Regions from separate parts of the Peribacillus sp. 05N428 genome, predicted to be linked through region 1. Evidence: riboswitches for the same ligand, from Rfam matches in the RefSeq annotation. Region 1 holds a riboswitch; the other holds the start of a gene.
The links. Region 1 has a riboswitch for FMN ahead of AC1DIV_RS08740 (ECF transporter S component). Riboswitches for the same ligand answer to the same signal wherever they lie in the genome.

Region 1 (8,412 bases):
GATTGCAAGAAATGTGACGATTGATCACTTTCGGAAACAAAAAGGGTGGAAAGACAAAATCTTTCCTAATTTTGATTGGGATAGGCAATTGCTAAAAGATGAAGAGCCCATTCCCGAGGAAGTGGCTATCAAGAACGATGAAATCCAAGCTATTTACCAATGCTTAAACCGGTGTACCACGAATCAAAGATCCGTAATCATTTTACGATATATTCAGGGATTGTCCATTACGGAAACTGCTGAAGTATTGAATTGGAGTGAAAGTAAGGTAAAAACGACCCAGCACCGAGCTTTGAAGGCTATTAAAAAGTTGATGGAAGATTTATCAGGAAAGGAGGGCCACCGCATTGAGGAGATCCCGTTGGAAAGAAAGCGAAATTGAAGACATGCTGCGCGAGCTTCCGAAATTAAAAGATGACCGAACCAAGGCAGAGGTGTATGCGAGAATACATGATAAAAAGAAAAAGAAACACTGGATACCTCTATTCGCGGGTGTTGCCTCCTTATTCTTAATGGTTGTTTTGGCATCATCGTTCATTATTGAAATAAAAGGAACGACAAGTCGAGAAGACAGCGGCAGCAGTGGGAAATTATCTCTATCTGAAAGTAAGGAAATGGCAGATCTTGAACGGAAGGATACAAGTAACCAAGAAAAGCCCTCAGAAGATAAACAGGAAGCTCAAGAGTTTTCGAGTAACCAAGCGAAAATCGAATCTAAAGACAAGTTTTCAGAAATGGAACCGCGAAAAGGGGAAAAGGAAAAAACATTTGAACAAGCGATCTATCAGGATGACCTTAAAAATGCCTCGATCATTACGATGGGTGTCCCAGATGATCAAATGAATTTCATCGTTCCCATTTCAATTAAACTTAAACATCATGATGAAAGTGATACACTGAATCAGTTAGTTAATCAAATGTCCGATATCGATGAAGCGCAATATGGGCTATCTGACTATTTTCCGCTTGATATAAAGATTAGCCAAGGAAACGATATAAACACTGCCCATATTGATTTTCCAGAAAAAAGCCAACTGTTGGCTGAAGATACACTTTTTCTCCATTCGATGGAAGAAACGCTTTCCTATAACAATATAGAGAAAATGACATTTTCCACAGAAGGTAAGCAAGGTGCCAGGTTTGCACATGCGGGATATTTAAAGGAGATGGATATACCTCATCAAAAAAAACGCACATACCTTCTTTATCAAAGGGATGAGTCCTCTCCAAGTTTCCTTGTTCCAAGCAATATGGGTTATCGGGACTTTGAGGAGGCGCTGCAAGCCGGAAAAGGGGAGGCGGACATCGAGGGAATTTCACCTGCAATCCCCCATGACCTGAAATGGGAAAGGATAAGCTCTAATGGAGATCTTGTGATCATTCATCTATCAGATCAAGCTGTTATTGAAAATAGTGAGGAAACCCTTCAAGCTTTAGAAGCCATACTCTTCATAGCTAAGGATTTTGGTTTTGAAAAAGTGAAGTTTGAAAATGTTCCTATTGAAGAGGTGGGCCAGTTGAATTTAACTGAAGACATATTGGTGCCAGAAGCACCGAACCAAGTGAATTGAATGCATTAACAGAAAAAAGTGCCCGCGCTGCGGGGCACTTTTTTCTTCTTATAATGAAATACGGGCCATGAACGTAATTTCTTCTGTTTCCATTAAAAACTGTTTCATGTTGTCTTCTAATGGTAAATCGAAGCTCAAAACCATGATGGCTTCACCGCCAGCTTCTTTTCGGCCAACCTGCATGGTGGCGATATTCACTCCGTGATCACCCAGAATCTTACCTACGTTACCGATTACACCGGGTTTATCGGTATGCTGGATATAAAGTAAATTCGATTCTGGATGAAAGTCGATTTTGAAACCATTCAAACTTACAATTCGAGAACCATAGTTTTCGATATAGGTCCCACTTATTGTTAATTCTCGGTTGTCACCTTTTACTTTAAGGCTGATCAAATTCGAGTAACCTAAAGAGTCCGTAGAGATTTTTTCGCCAATGGTTATGCCACGCTCTTTTGCGATCAACAAGGCATTCACTTCATTGACTGATGCATCGACTCTTGATCTTAAAAAGCCGGAGATTAGACTTTTTGTAAGAATCGCGGTATCGAAATCCAAAGATTCTCCTGCATATGTAACGGAGATTTCCTGAATTCCTTCATTCATGCACTGGGAAGCAATCGATCCCATTTGCTGAACGAGTTGATGGAATGGCTGTACCTTTTCAAACACTTCTTTAGATATGGCCGGAAGGTTGATTGAACTTGATACTGGATTTCCTTCGAAATAGGTCAATACTTCTTGGGCAACCTGTACGGCGACATTTAATTGGGCTTCTTTCGTGGAAGCGCCTAGATGCGGTGTAGCAATGACGCTATCCAGTTCCAGCAGTTTATGGCCAAGTGGAGGTTCTTCGACGAAAACGTCCAGTGCTGCCCCTGCAACATGCCCTTGAACTAACATTTCATATAAATCATCTTCGTCTAGAATTCCACCGCGGGCGCAGTTCAGTACATAAACCCCTTTTTTACAGGTAAGCAGTTTTACTTTATTAATTAATCCTCTAGTTTCATTCGTTAGTGGTGTATGGACAGTAATGATGTCTGCTTTAGGAAGCAATTCATCCAATGGCAGGGCCGTTACGGACATTTTCTTTGCACGATCTACAGTCAGGAACGGGTCATAGACAATGACATCCATGCCAAACACTTTAGCACGTTTGGCAATTTCCCCTCCGATGCGTCCAAAGCCAACTATGCCTAATGTTTTACCACGAAGTTCAGTTCCCGTATATGAAGAACGTTTCCACTCCCCATTTTTCAATGAAGCATAAGCTTGCGGAATGTGGCGCAATAATGAAGCCATCATCGCGAATGTATGTTCAGCTGTTGAAATGGTGTTGCCGTCAGGTGCATTAACCACGACAATCCCGCGTTTTGTCGCTGCGGGGATGTCTATGTTATCAACACCGACACCAGCGCGTGCTATAATTTTTAACTGCGGCATACGGTTCATTAAATCTTCCGAAACCTTTGTTGCACTTCTCACAAGAATTGCATCGATCTGATCAAGTTCGTTTGCAGCTTCCTCTACGGTCTTCTGAATGAGATGAATATTGGATGCCTCTGAAAGCGGTCCGAGTCCTTCTGGTTTAATGGCGTCTGCTACTAAAATCCGATACACGTCTAAACACCTTCCTAAGGAAAAAATTATCTTAAATTTCAGTTAATTTTACAATTGAAATGCTGATAATGTCAATTTGGCTTATCTGAATGAAAGCGCTTAAACAAATGATTTTCATCTGATCATCCGTTTAATGCGGCGATATAAATAGCTTCGTCTTCTTTTGCGAAAAATTTTCGAATTGTCATATTGTAAATCCGCCATTCGTTTTAAGCCGTTCACTGCGACGATCGATATTCATCCTACATGCATCAAATGAGAAAAAATGCTATCAAAAAAAAGGTATTTCAGATATAATGGGAAGTATAAAAAATTTTATAGGTCTATCTTCGGGGCGGGGCGCAATTCCCCACCGGCGGTGATGAAGGAATTTCTACTTCTAAGCCCGCGAGCCTTACAAGGCAGGATTTGGTGTGATTCCAAAGCCGACAGTATAGTCTGGATGGGAGAAGATGGAGGTTCCTTAGTGCGTTTCAACAGTTATTTGCTGAACGTTTGTTTGATGTAACCTTTAATTTATCCCTTTAATTCCATTGGAATTAAAGGTTTTTTATTGAACATCAACATATTTTGGAATCCTAACCTCTTTTTCAGGTAGATCGGAAAAGAAGGAGAGAGAACTATGAAAAAGAACAAAGTGAAAAAAATGGTCTCACTTGCCATGATGGGAAGCATATCGTATTTATTGATGCTTTTAAATTTCCCGTTTCCGGGATTCCCGCCTTTTCTCAATGTTGATTTTAGCGACATACCAGCACTGATGGCGGCATTGATTTTCGGTCCGATGGCTGGAATTCTAGTCGAGTTCATTAAAAACCTATTGGATTTAGTCATGACAGGGACCTTGACTGCTGTGCCTGTGGGGCATATCGCTAACTTTATAGCCGGAATACTGTTTGTCTTGCCGACTTATTATGTATTTCAGAAAATCAATTCAAAAAAAGGAATGACGTTCGCCTTACTTGCGGGAACAGTTTCCATGGCAGTATTCATGAGCGTATTAAACTATTTTGTCTTTTTACCGGCTTATACCTTCTTTATGGGATGGGATGCCATGTCGGCGCCCGAGTCAAGAAAGTTCGTTACGACGGCAATCTTGCCTTTCAACGTGATTAAAGGCGTGCTCATCACATCTGTATTCATGTTGCTGTTCATTAAATTACAGACATGGATCAATAAGCAAACATTATATAAAAATGCTTAATGGCATTGACGATAGATATGAAAAAACAACCGGATATCCATATCCGGTTGTTTTTTTATGCCTGTTTTTTGGTATGTGCCTTGGCCAAAAGAAAAAGCCATTCTCGATTGAAAATGGCTTGTACCTTTATTCGAATTTTAGTGCATCTCCGTCAAATGCCTCGTCAGCAACTTTGATGGAATCCGTTGGGCATCCTTCAAATGCATCCATCATGTCGTCTATAAGTACATCTGGAATTTCAACGATACCCTCGTTATCGTCAAGGGTAACAAATGCAATCCCTTCGTCATCATAATCATATATATCTGGTGCCGCTGCTCCGCAAGCTCCACAAGCTATGCATGTTTCTTTATCCACAATAGTAAATTTAGCCATGAATATAACCCCTCCTAAGTTGATTAACAACTGATAATCTTTTTATTTCAGATTATTATCTCTTTCTTATTGTAAGACCGAATGCCAAACTTTTCAATAGAAATTGTATTGATAATAACTATCATGTAGCTGAAAGTCAACGAAAAACATCGAAATAATTAACTTGGTCCTTTCCATGTTTCGTCATTTAGTCACATAATTTCTGTTGTATTCATCAATAATAACGGCGGTTTTTGCAGATTTTTGTTACAATGGGTTTATTGGTTAAATGAAACAAGGATGTGAGTCCCATGAATAATTATCTACAGGCCATCATTCTATATGCGATAAAAAAATTTCAAGGTGAGCGCTCCATTTATGCTATATACCATATGCTGCAGGGTAAGAAATCGTCACAAACGATTCAAGATGCCCACTTATTCGGGTTAACGGATATTTTTGGGACAATACCTCGATTTACCCGTCAGCAATTAAATCAAAACATTGAACATTCGCTTAAGCATGACTTGATCAATTTAACGGATAAACCAGATGCTTATGAAATTAGTTTGCAAGGTGAACGAATGTTGGTCGATTACTTTAAAAATAATCCTTTTCCGGAGTATTTAAATGGTTGGAAGTATCACAATATCACCCCTGTTTTTTGGGGAAGGTTAAACTTACTCATTCAAACCATATCCCATATTGTCCACAATGAAAGACGTTTTTATCCGATACAACGAAATCCCAAAATCCAATTCTTCGTAAAGGAATTTTTACATGCCAATCGTCAGGATCGAGCGTTGATTGCCCAACATCTATATGATGAACTGGTATCCCTTTTAGAAGATCAAAGTGATATGAAACGAGACATTTTCATTTTGAAATTGACCGGGATAAACAGGATTGGACTAACGTTTGAACAGATTGCAAAAAGGAAAAATGCGGAAGAAGAGTATGTTCGCTATACATTCCTTGACTCATTGCATCAAATGCTTGCAGAAATGGAAACGGGTAGTGATTACCCTCTCTTATCCTCATTAACCAATGATTGGAAAAGAAGTGGTAATCCTCATTTGACACAATCTACAAAGACTACTTTACGATACATCCAGGAAGGGAAAAACCTCGGTGAAATAGCTGAAATCCGCAGATTGAAAGTCAACACCATCGAAGATCACCTCGTAGAAATTGTTTTATCGGAAAAAGATTTTCCGATTTCCGATTATGTGAAAATCGAGGATGAGAGGGAAATTGCTGAAGCGATTAAGCAACTTGGTACAAAAAAGCTTAAAGCTATCAAGCAGATGGTCGATAATAAACAAATAAGCTTTTTTCAAATAAGACTTGTACTTGCGAAAATAGGTGAGAGATGATGAACATGGAACGAGTCCTCAAAGAAAAATTCGGTTTTGATGAATTTCGTCCTGGACAGAAGGAAGTGGTTGAATCATTGATGTCCGGCCGTCATACATTAGCGATGCTCCCAACCGGGTCAGGTAAATCATTATGTTATCAGCTGCCGGCTTATCTGGTAAATAAGACTGTAATAATTGTCTCCCCGTTATTATCTTTAATGCAGGATCAAGCGGATCAGCTGAAGATGAGCGGCGAAAAAAGTGTATTGACCCTCAACTCTTTTTTGACGCTTAATCAAAAAAGGAAAGCTTTCGATAGGTTACATAGTTACCGTTTTATCTTTTTATCTCCTGAAATGCTGAGCATCGATGGTGTGATAAAATCCTTGAAATCCATAGAAATAGGCTTGTTCGTCATAGACGAAGCACACTGCATTTCACAATGGGGGTACGATTTCCGTCCGGATTATTTGAATTTAGGAGAAGTGAGGCGTGAACTGAATGATCCGTTGACGCTTGCCCTGACGGCAACTGCAACCGATGAGGTCCGGAGGGACATCGTTGTTAAACTTAACATTGGGCAGGCCGAGGAAATGGTCTCATCCGTTGATCGTGAAAATATTGCCATTATTATCGAGCGAATGTTCAGCTATGATGAGAAGCTAGCCCGTGTGCTGGAGCTTGTCAGGAAATTTACCGGAAGCGGAATTATTTATTTTTCCTCTAAAAAAGTGGCGGAATCAGTCGCTGGTTTTTTACAGGATAACGGGATCGATAGTGTCAATTATTATCACGGTGGAATGGAGCAGGAACAAAGGATGCTCATTCAGCAGCAATTCATTTCCGGCCAGTTGAAAATCATATGCGCAACAAGCGCTTTTGGAATGGGTGTGAATAAATCGGATGTCAGATATGTTATCCATTTTCATATCCCGTCCACGATGGAAGCATATCTTCAGGAGATTGGCAGGGCGGGGCGAGACCGGAAACAAAGTGTGGCTGTCTTATTATATAGCGAAGGGGATGAAGGGCTTCCCCTTCATTTGATGGAGCAACAGTTGCCTACGGATTCGCAAATCGATGGTGTATGTTCTTTCCTTAATGAATCACAAAAGAATCTGGCGAATTTGACCCCCTCAGAAAAAGAGCAGCTGTCGCAATCCTTTTCGTTGAACGAAATCCAGCTCCGTTTTTTTACCCAGTTTATTATGGGCAATAACCAGGATCAAGTGGCAGAGATGAAAGAGTATTGTCAAAAGAGGAAAACCAGTAATCAAGAAAAGCTGCATAAATTCCTTCACTGGATATATGCACAGGAATGTCGCCGTTCAGGGATACTGGACTATTTTGGAGAAAAGCATCGGGAAGCGAACCCCATCTGCTGTGATATCTGTGGGATGGATGCCGAAAAAATGGCTGATGTATGGCCGGAAGTAAAGGTGGATCCGGCTAATACCTTTTCCACTTGGAAAAAGGAATTGGCTTATATCTTACTAAAGAAGGAAAATGGCAATGAAAAATAAGCAAGCTGAATTAATTAAACAACTTACAGATAAACAGTTGCTATATAATTTGTTTCTTACACAAATTATTCTCTTAACGTTAGCCATCTTTTTAGGTATTATTTTATTTAAAGACCGTTCTGCTTTTTTCGACTTATTTATCTTTGATGACCTGAACATTTTGCTGATTGGTGTTCCTGCTGGAGTCATTGTCGTGTTAATTGACATATTGCTTATGAAAGTGACACCATCTTCCTATCAGGATGATGGCGGTATTAACGAACGCATTTTCAGTAATTTGTCATACCCGATGATTTTTGTCGTAGCTTTAGTGGTAGCGGTAAGTGAAGAAGTATTATTCCGGGGAGTGCTGCAAACACATTTTGGTTTGCTTCTTACGAGCCTCATTTTTGCAGCCGTTCATTATCGTTACCTTTTTAATTGGTTTTTATTTTTAAATGTATTGGTTTTGAGCTTCTTTATCGGGTTTCTATTTGAAATGACTAATAATATCATCGTGACGATTACGGCCCACTTTTTGATTGACTTTATCCTTGGTATTTTAATCAGGAACAAAAAGCAAAGAGGGTTTAGCAAGAAAGGGGGTGACTTGAATGAGCCGGGTGCAAAAGAATGAAAAAGAAAATGATCAGGCTGGTGAACTTCGTTCGCGAATTGAACGCCAGAAGGCTAAGTCATCATTGCCCAAACGGAGCAAAGTCCATCAGAATAAAAAGAAAAAAAGTAAAGTGAAGATTAAACTTCCAATGATACAATTATTAGCGTTATTTTTCATTTTG
Region 2 (8,412 bases), on a different contig from region 1:
AATCTTGGCCTGCTCAAGAAATGCGCCTACATTCTGATTAAGGCGACCAATTGAATTATAACTAACCACTACATCTTCCCCGAATGCCAGCTTAGCTACAATGCCGCACCCCACTCCATCTAAATCATTATGTGTAAAGAGATGGTACACACAAACCCCTCCTAATAACTAATAAATTTACTTTTCCCTAAAAACATGAATTTAAATTGCAATCTTTACAATTGTAGCATAATCATATCTGCATATTTTATCTTGCTTCCATTACGTGACGCTTTTGTTCGGTTTTTTTTCGAGTAATTACCTAATGATTCCTTACTTCCCATAATTTATAATGATAAATAATGAAAAAACACATTACTTTGAAATCGGGGTATTTCCATTGAAGGGGTTTAGGTGAGTGTCGAAGAGCCGCAATAACTAATCGATCAATGGCTAGGAACTTTACGAACTTAAGAAGAATTGCCAAATGGTTGAAGAAATTTGACTCAATCAGACCCACGATCCGGCACATCAAAAAAAACCGCAGGAATGTTATTTCCTGCGGCTTCCTTATTGAAATCACTGTTCTATCAATTTTCCAAGGTTGGCCATTTCAATGGCACTAACCGCAGCTTCATAGCCTTTGTTACCTGATTTTGTTCCAGCACGTTCAATGGCTTGTTCAATATTCTCAGTTGTCAGCAAACCGAAGATAACCGGTACACCTGTTTCCAATGAAACGGATGCCATGCCTTTAGCTGCTTCATTGCAGACATAATCATAATGTGAAGTAGCACCCCTGATTACCGTTCCAAGACCGATTACCGCATCATATTTACCTGTATTCACAAGTTTCTTAGCAATTAACGGAAGTTCAAAAGCACCAGGGACCCACGCGATGTCAACATCATTCTCATCAACGCCATGACGCTTAAGACCATCCAACGCCCCTCCTAAAAGCTTGCTTGTGATAAACTCATTAAATCTTCCTACCACGATTCCTACTTTCAATCCTGATCCGATTAATTGTGCTTCAATAGTTTTCCCCATGTCCAATTCCTCCTAATTTTTAAAAACAATAATTTTTTTTCATGTTAAGATTTCATTCCTTAAAAATCCTTCAAGCTTTCGGGATGTTCAGTTCAAGTTCCTGTTTCCCGATTGGATCATTTTGTTGAAGATACCGAATCAAATCGGCTATCGTAATGAACTTCAGGTTGAATTTATCAGCGATGACTTCTAAATCGGATACGCGGGCCATCGATCCATCTTCATTCATGATCTCACAAATGACACCGGCTGGAGCGGCACCGCATAACTTCGCCAAGTCCACCGATGCCTCCGTATGTCCTGCCCTTCTTAATACGCCGCCTTCTTTAGCGACTATCGGAAAAGTGTGACCAGGCCTTTGGAAATCTTCAGCGACCGAATCTTCATTAAGAAGCTCAAGGATGGTCAAGGACCGTTCAAAAGCACTGATTCCTGTAGAGGTGCTTTTATGATCGACACTTACCGTAAAAGCAGTGCCATGATGATCGGTATTTTCTCCAACCATAGGATGCAGTTTCAATTTTGCTGCCAGTTGTTCAGTGATGGTCGTACAAATCAAACCACGTCCATGAGTCGCCATGAAATTAATCGCTTCCGGTGTCGCCTTTTCGGCCAACACTACAAAATCCCCTTCATTTTCACGGTCTTCATCATCGGACACGATTACTACCTTGCCAGCCTTCAAATCTTCTATTGCTTCTTCTATTGTATGGAACATCATTACACCGCCCTTTTTATTAGAATCCATGCTCTGCCAAAAACTCTAAATTCAGTCCTGGTTTTGGATTGCCATTTTTCATTTGATGTATTATATATTTCCCAATCATGTCGTTTTCGATGTTAACGATATCGCCAGCCGCTTTTTGTCCCAATATGGTGTCCTGATGAGTCAATGGAATCAATGATACCGTCAAAAGGTTCCTTTCGATCCCAAATATCGTCAAGCTGGTTCCATCAATGGCCACGGAACCTTTTGGAATGCAAAAGGCACTAAGCCCTTCTTCCAATTGGATTACATAATATACGGCATTTTCTTTCCGTTCTTTTTTTATGATCGTTCCGGTCCCGTCGATATGACCTGAAACAAAATGACCGCCAAACCTTCCCTGTGCACTCATGGCTCGTTCGAGATTAACAGGTGATCCCAATTTTAACGTCCGGATCGAGGAAGCTTTGACCGTTTCCGGCATCACGTCGACCGTAAATAAACTTTTCGTGAAGGACGTTACCGTTAAGCAGACCCCGTTGACTGAAATACTATCCCCCAGATGCACATCTTCAAGGATTTTTTCAGAACGAATCGATAACTCCATACTGCTTTTTCCTTTTTTCAAGGAATGTACGGTACCGATATCCTCAATGATTCCCGTAAACATGTTTTTCCCCCTTTTATAAAATATAAAAAACCCCTTAGGATGGCCTAAGGAGTTAGCAGGAGAAATGAGTGAAAAAAATTGTATACCTAAAAAGCCTAATATTTTCATTTTCGAAAAATTAGGCGTACGTATACACTTGGGTTCCACACGTCCTTCTCCCATCCAGACTGTACTGTCGGCTTTGGAATCTCACCAAATCCTGCCTTTTAACAGGCTCGCGGGCTTAGAATTTCTTCATCACCGCCGGTTGGGATTTTCACCCGACCCCGAAGGACTAAAATAATATGAATCTTTGAATATTTTATCACCATAAAGTGAAGATGTAAAATTTCTAACCTTAAATGGTTCAATTGTTACAGGAACTTCCTATCTTTATGTAAATTTAACCCCGATGTGCTCCAAAAAGGTTAGGCAGGATAAATATGTGGAATAGGATTAGGGGATCACATTTCATATAAGGAGGAAGCTTAATGCTTATTTCCATCATCAACTTGATTTTCTATCTGTTCGTCGTCACGATGAATTTTTCAGCCAATTTCCTGCCATTGAACGGCCAGACATCAGGAGAGATTTCCGATAAACTTAATGTCCTTTTCACTCCTGCCGGATATGTATTTTCCATATGGGGCTTGATCTATTTCCTGCTCGCCATCTGGGTATTCAGGCAGTTTTTAAGTAAACATCAAAACAGACCTGCTTATAAGGCATCCTTCCCTTGGTTCGCTTTAAGCTGTGTCTTGAATGGAGCTTGGCTTTTAGCTTGGCACTATGAACACTTTTTGTTATCCGTATTCATCATCATTGCTCTTTTGGCTACTTTAATGGTCATTTATACAAGCATTAAAAAAGTGGAACACACTGCTTTCGACCTATTTCCGTTTTCCGTTTATACAGGCTGGGTAAGTGTTGCGACGATCGCTGACATTTCTTATTACCTCACGTATATCAAATGGGACGGTTTTGGGGTTTCCAGTTTATCCTGGACGATCGTCCTGCTGATTGCAGCAACAATCCTGGCTTTTGTCTTCGCAGGTAAAAACCGGGATTGGTGCTATCCTCTCGTATTCGTTTGGGCGTTCATAGGCATCGGGATACGAAATAGCTCCGCCTATCCTGTAATCACGGACATTTCTTATATCCTCGCTACCATTACTTTTATCATATCCATAACCATCTTCATAAAAAGTAGAAGGAATATGGTAGCCTAAAATGCTTGCTGAAGATCTTGCCAGACATCCTGCCAAGCTTCTAGACCAACTGAGAGACGGACCAGCTGGTCACTGATGCCCATTTGTTCCCTTGAAGCTTCAGGAACGGCAGAGTGCGTCATGGTAGCGGGATGCTGGATCAATGTTTCGGCATCCCCAAGACTTACGGCAATTTTAATTAGATTCAATTTATTGAGGAATTCCTGTGCATCCTGTTTTGTGCCATGCAATTCGAAAGAGATAAGGCCGCCGCCATGTTTCATCTGTTTTTGCATGATATAATGATCCGGGGAAGCTTCATCACCTGGATAATATACCTTTTTCACCTTTGGATGTTTCTTAAGTTCATGAAAGATTTCCATTGCATTGGCCGAATGACGGTCCATCCTGACAGGCAAGGTCTTTAACCCCCGCAATAGTAACCAGGCATCGAAAGGTGAAATGATTCCACCGATATCCTTTTGTGTAGTCCCAGCTACCTGATTCATGAATTCCTTCTTACCGACGACAAGTCCTGCAACGACATCCCCATGCCCGCAAAGATATTTCGTAGCGCTATGAAGGACGATATCACAGCCATACTCAAGCGGTCTCTGTAGGTATGGCGTCGAAAACGTATTATCGACTACGACCGTCACATTATATTCCTTAGCAACTTTCACCACCATCTGTAAGTCAATCATTTTCATCGTCGGATTGATCGGGGTTTCTACATAGATGCAGGTCGTTTCCGGCCGGATCATTTTCCTGACCTGTTCTTCAGTATCCATTTCACAAAAATCATGCGTGATCCGGTATTTATTTTTCATTAGCTGCAGAAGGCCGAATGTACAACCATATACCCCCTGTGAGCAGAGGATGTGATCATCTGTTTTAGTTAACGCAAAAAGTACTGCTGAAACGGCAGCCATGCCTGAACCGAAAGCAAGACCAGCTTCCCCGCCTTCCAGTGCGGCAATCTTTTCTTCAAGCACTTGTACCGTTGGATTTCCAAGGCGTGAATAAATATATCCATCTTCCATACCGGCAAAACGCCTTTCCCCTTGCTCGGCATTTTCGAAAGTGAATGTTGAAGTTTGGAATAAGGGGGTTGCCAAGCTTCCCAAATGCTTCTTCGAGTCATATCCTTCATGGATGACTGCCGTTTCAAACTTTTTATACTTTCCTGTCATACCGTCTCCTCCTAACCTATGTCTATTGCTATCATATGTCAAAAATCCATATAAAGGAAGCGTTTTCATTCATGATCATCACCCATAAATGAACTCCTGAATTTATAGTAAATATAATATGATTACTCCATGGCAATAGATGAAAAAGTCCAGTTGGATTTACCTGGGCATTCGCAAAAAAGGGACAGCCGCATGGCCGTCCCTTTTTGCGAATCATTCATCGACTACGATGTTTCCACCATAGAAGGTTACTCTCGTTAATGCTAACTCCAGTTCACGAGCCATTTTTTTCAACTCTCGCTCTTCTCTTTCCGTTACGATTGAAATGACCGTACCATCTGCACCTGCACGCCCAGTTCTCCCGGATCTATGGATATATTGTTCGATATTGTCAGCCATATCAATATGAACGACCGCAGTAAGGCCTTTAATATCGAGCCCCCTTGCCGCTACATCCGTTGCTATCAGCATCGGGGATTTTCCGGAACGAAGCTTGCGCAGTGCTTTCTCCCTGTCGACTTTATTGGATTCACCGTGAAGCACGCCCATTTCAATACCTTTATAACTCAGCTTTTCATGTAAGACGCTAAGCTCCGCAATATCATTCAGGAAGGCAAGTGCCTTCACATCTTTAAGTCTTGTGATTTTCTCGAGAATCTTGGACTTTTCCCGTCTCTCAACAACAAAGTAAAGATGGTCCACCTTGGATTCCATTTTTTCATTTTTATCGACCTTGATCATTTCGGGTTCATTCATGAATCCCCTGGCCGCTTTTTCCGTTTCCTCTGGCAGGGTTGCTGAAAATACCATGATTTGTCGATCTTTTAGTGTTGTTTTGATAATATTATTGATCGTTCCCATATGCTCTGGAATGATCAATTGGTCACCTTCATCAAGTACTATCGTCTTAACTTCATGCATCTTCAGTTTCTTTTGGGCAATCAATTCGTAAATCCGTCCCGGTGTTCCAGCAATCACTTGTGGACGCTTCTTCAGTTTGTCCAACTGCCTTTTCACATTAGCACCGCCGATGAATGCTGCACCCGTAATGCCGCTTCCCTCTGACCAAATGCGAATTTCTTCATTGATCTGCATGACCAGTTCTCGTGATGATGCCAGAATCAAAGCTTGGGGCGATTTTTTTTCAGGATCAATCTTTTCCAGCAATGGCAGTAAATATGCCAATGTTTTTCCTGTACCTGTCGGTGATTCGGCCATGATATCCTTTCCCTCGACAATCACGGGGATCGCTTTCGTTTGTATCGGGGTAAGTTGTCCGAATCCGGACTTTTTCCAGGCTTCTTGTATATATGGTTTTCTATCGTTTATTAATTCAGGTAATTCGCTCATATCGTTCTCCTTTAATATAAAACTTTTCCTATCTTTCATAGTACCATTTATTCTTGTCCAGTAGCCAACGGAATACGAATTGTAACCGTCGTCCCTTTGTTTATCTCACTTTCAAAATCCATTTCCCCCTGAAGGCGATGAACGATTTTCCGGCAAATTGCAAGCCCGATCCCTGAACCTTTTTCCTTCGTCGAGTAAAAAGGCTCACCAATCCGTTCAAGGCGCTCGGGCCCCATTCCCATGCCATTATCACTCACGCTGACTACAGCATGTCCATCGATTATTTGCAGAGATATATCAATTTCCCCATTATCTTCAATCGCTTCAATGCTGTTCTTGACGATATTGATTACCAACTGTTTAAGTTCAATTGAATCAGCCATAATATAAATCGGTTCGGCGGTTTTAATCCTTAGCCCCATTTCGATATTATTCAAATTCGTTTCTGCTTTCATCAACGTGAATACCTGTTGTAAACTGTCGGCAAGATCGATCCTGCAGTATGCGACATCCTGTTTCTTCCCGAGAACCAAAAGTTCACTTGAGATAATATTGATTCGGTCAATTTCCTTCAACATGATATCAGAATGCAGCGGGTTCACTTCCTGGGTCATATCCATTAACTGTACGAATCCTTTTAAAGATGTCAGCGGATTCCTTATCTCATGTGCGACGGCCGCAGCCAGATGTCCGATAACAGATAGCTTTTCAGACATGATCATCAATTCCTCTTCGCGCCGCAATTCGGTGATATCCCTTACGATGGCATATACTCCAAGCATTTCCGAGTGGACGATGATCGGTAAAAAAGTTACACGGATTATCCGTTGTTCATCACTGCTATTCTGAATGGACGTTTCGAATTTTACAGCCTCCCCTTGAAGGGACTGTAGAAAGAATTCAGCTACTTTATCACTTTCATTCCAGTTGATGAGATGATTCGCATTCTTGCCTTTCAAATTGTCACTATGATGACCTAACAGTTTTTCTGCTTCCGGGTTTATCGAAACGACATTTCCTTCGAGATTCAGCTCAAGGACACAATCCGGGTTATGCTTGAACAGCGACCGATACTGTTCATCCTTCAGAATGAATTCCTGTTGGGACCTCAACATTTTCCCCGTCCAATACCTGATTATGAAGTATAGGAAAAGTCCGGTTATGAATATGAACATCCACCCTTTGGAATGTTGAAACATTGCATATATCTGAACATCTGACCTTGCCTGCGTCATAGAGATGTAATCCGTAATGATAATCCATAAGACCCCAATGAATATATATATAAAAGCCACTTTACATGCAATTTTATGAGATTGGTTCATATTTTTTCCTTTGTATTGTTTTTTGGTTTATTATTCCCAAATCACTCAAAAAAAGCCCTCATGTTTTCAACATAAGGACTCTATCGATATTGTAACATATATATAGTAATCATTGTTTTATATCGTTAAAAAATCCAGCAGCATTACTACTGGATTTTCAATAAATCAAGAGAGGTCTTTAATGGCTTGATTGAATTCTTCTTCGATATCTTTTGTAGGCTTGGCCGATAGTAAGCTGAAAACGACCACCGCTATTGAACCAGCGATGAAACCAGGAATGATTTCGTATATTTCAGCAAACTTATCGATCATATCCCAGACGATCACGGTTGCCGTACCGACAATCATTCCCGCCAAGGCTCCCCATTTCGTCATCCGTTTCCAGTACAGGCTTAACAAAATGACAGGACCGAATGCCGCCCCAAAACCAGCCCATGCATAACCAACCAATTTAAGGATCGTACCGCTTGGATTAAAAGCCAATAATAGGGCAATGGCAGATATCGCCAACACACCAAACCGACCTACCAGCACTAATTCCTTATCAGGTGCGTTCGGCCGAATGAACTGCTTATAGAAATCATCTGTCAGAGCACTTGCCGATACCAACAGCTGTGATGCAATCGTACTCATGACCGCCGCTAAAATCGCAGCCAACAAGAAGCCTGTAATTAAAGATGGAAACAGTTCTTTAGCTAATATGATGAAGACGGACTCAGCATTCCTATCCCCTAAAGGACTATTTGTCAGGTTAAAATATGCTATTCCCACCAATCCGGTGAACATCGCTCCGACGATAGCAAAAATCATCCATCCCATACCGATACGCCGTGCACTTTTCAATTCTTTAACAGATGAGACCGCCATGAATCGAACGATTATATGAGGCTGTCCGAAATAACCAAGCCCCCATGCCAGAAGAGATATGATGCCAATGGTTGATGTTCCTTCA

Region 2: it holds a riboswitch for FMN, as region 1 does, so the genes downstream of both, ribE (riboflavin synthase) here and AC1DIV_RS08740 (ECF transporter S component) in region 1, are expected to answer to the same signal.

The regions. Positions count from the first base shown of each region.
Region 1 is NZ_JBFTMS010000006.1:223,629-232,040, reverse strand. It holds gene sigX (RNA polymerase sigma factor SigX) at 1-382, shown strand, start outside; gene AC1DIV_RS08750 (GerMN domain-containing protein) at 348-1,571, shown strand; gene serA (phosphoglycerate dehydrogenase) at 1,620-3,194, opposite strand; FMN riboswitch at 3,516-3,652, shown strand; gene AC1DIV_RS08740 (ECF transporter S component) at 3,817-4,398, shown strand; gene AC1DIV_RS08735 (ferredoxin) at 4,525-4,773, opposite strand; gene AC1DIV_RS08730 (YpbB family protein) at 5,064-6,128, shown strand; gene AC1DIV_RS08725 (RecQ family ATP-dependent DNA helicase) at 6,128-7,633, shown strand; gene AC1DIV_RS08720 (CPBP family intramembrane glutamic endopeptidase) at 7,623-8,249, shown strand; gene AC1DIV_RS08715 (LysM peptidoglycan-binding domain-containing protein) at 8,227-8,412, shown strand, end outside.
Region 2 is NZ_JBFTMS010000009.1:38,154-46,565, reverse strand. It holds gene AC1DIV_RS11100 (DHH family phosphoesterase) at 1-150, opposite strand, end outside; gene ribH (6,7-dimethyl-8-ribityllumazine synthase) at 559-1,029, opposite strand; partial or broken gene ribB (3,4-dihydroxy-2-butanone-4-phosphate synthase) at 1,109-1,747, opposite strand; gene ribE (riboflavin synthase) at 1,767-2,405, opposite strand; FMN riboswitch at 2,552-2,683, opposite strand; gene AC1DIV_RS11080 (TspO/MBR family protein) at 2,876-3,613, shown strand; gene megL (methionine gamma-lyase) at 3,610-4,785, opposite strand; gene AC1DIV_RS11070 (DEAD/DEAH box helicase) at 4,999-6,135, opposite strand; gene AC1DIV_RS11065 (ATP-binding protein) at 6,183-7,250, opposite strand; gene putP (sodium/proline symporter PutP) at 7,626-8,412, opposite strand, start outside.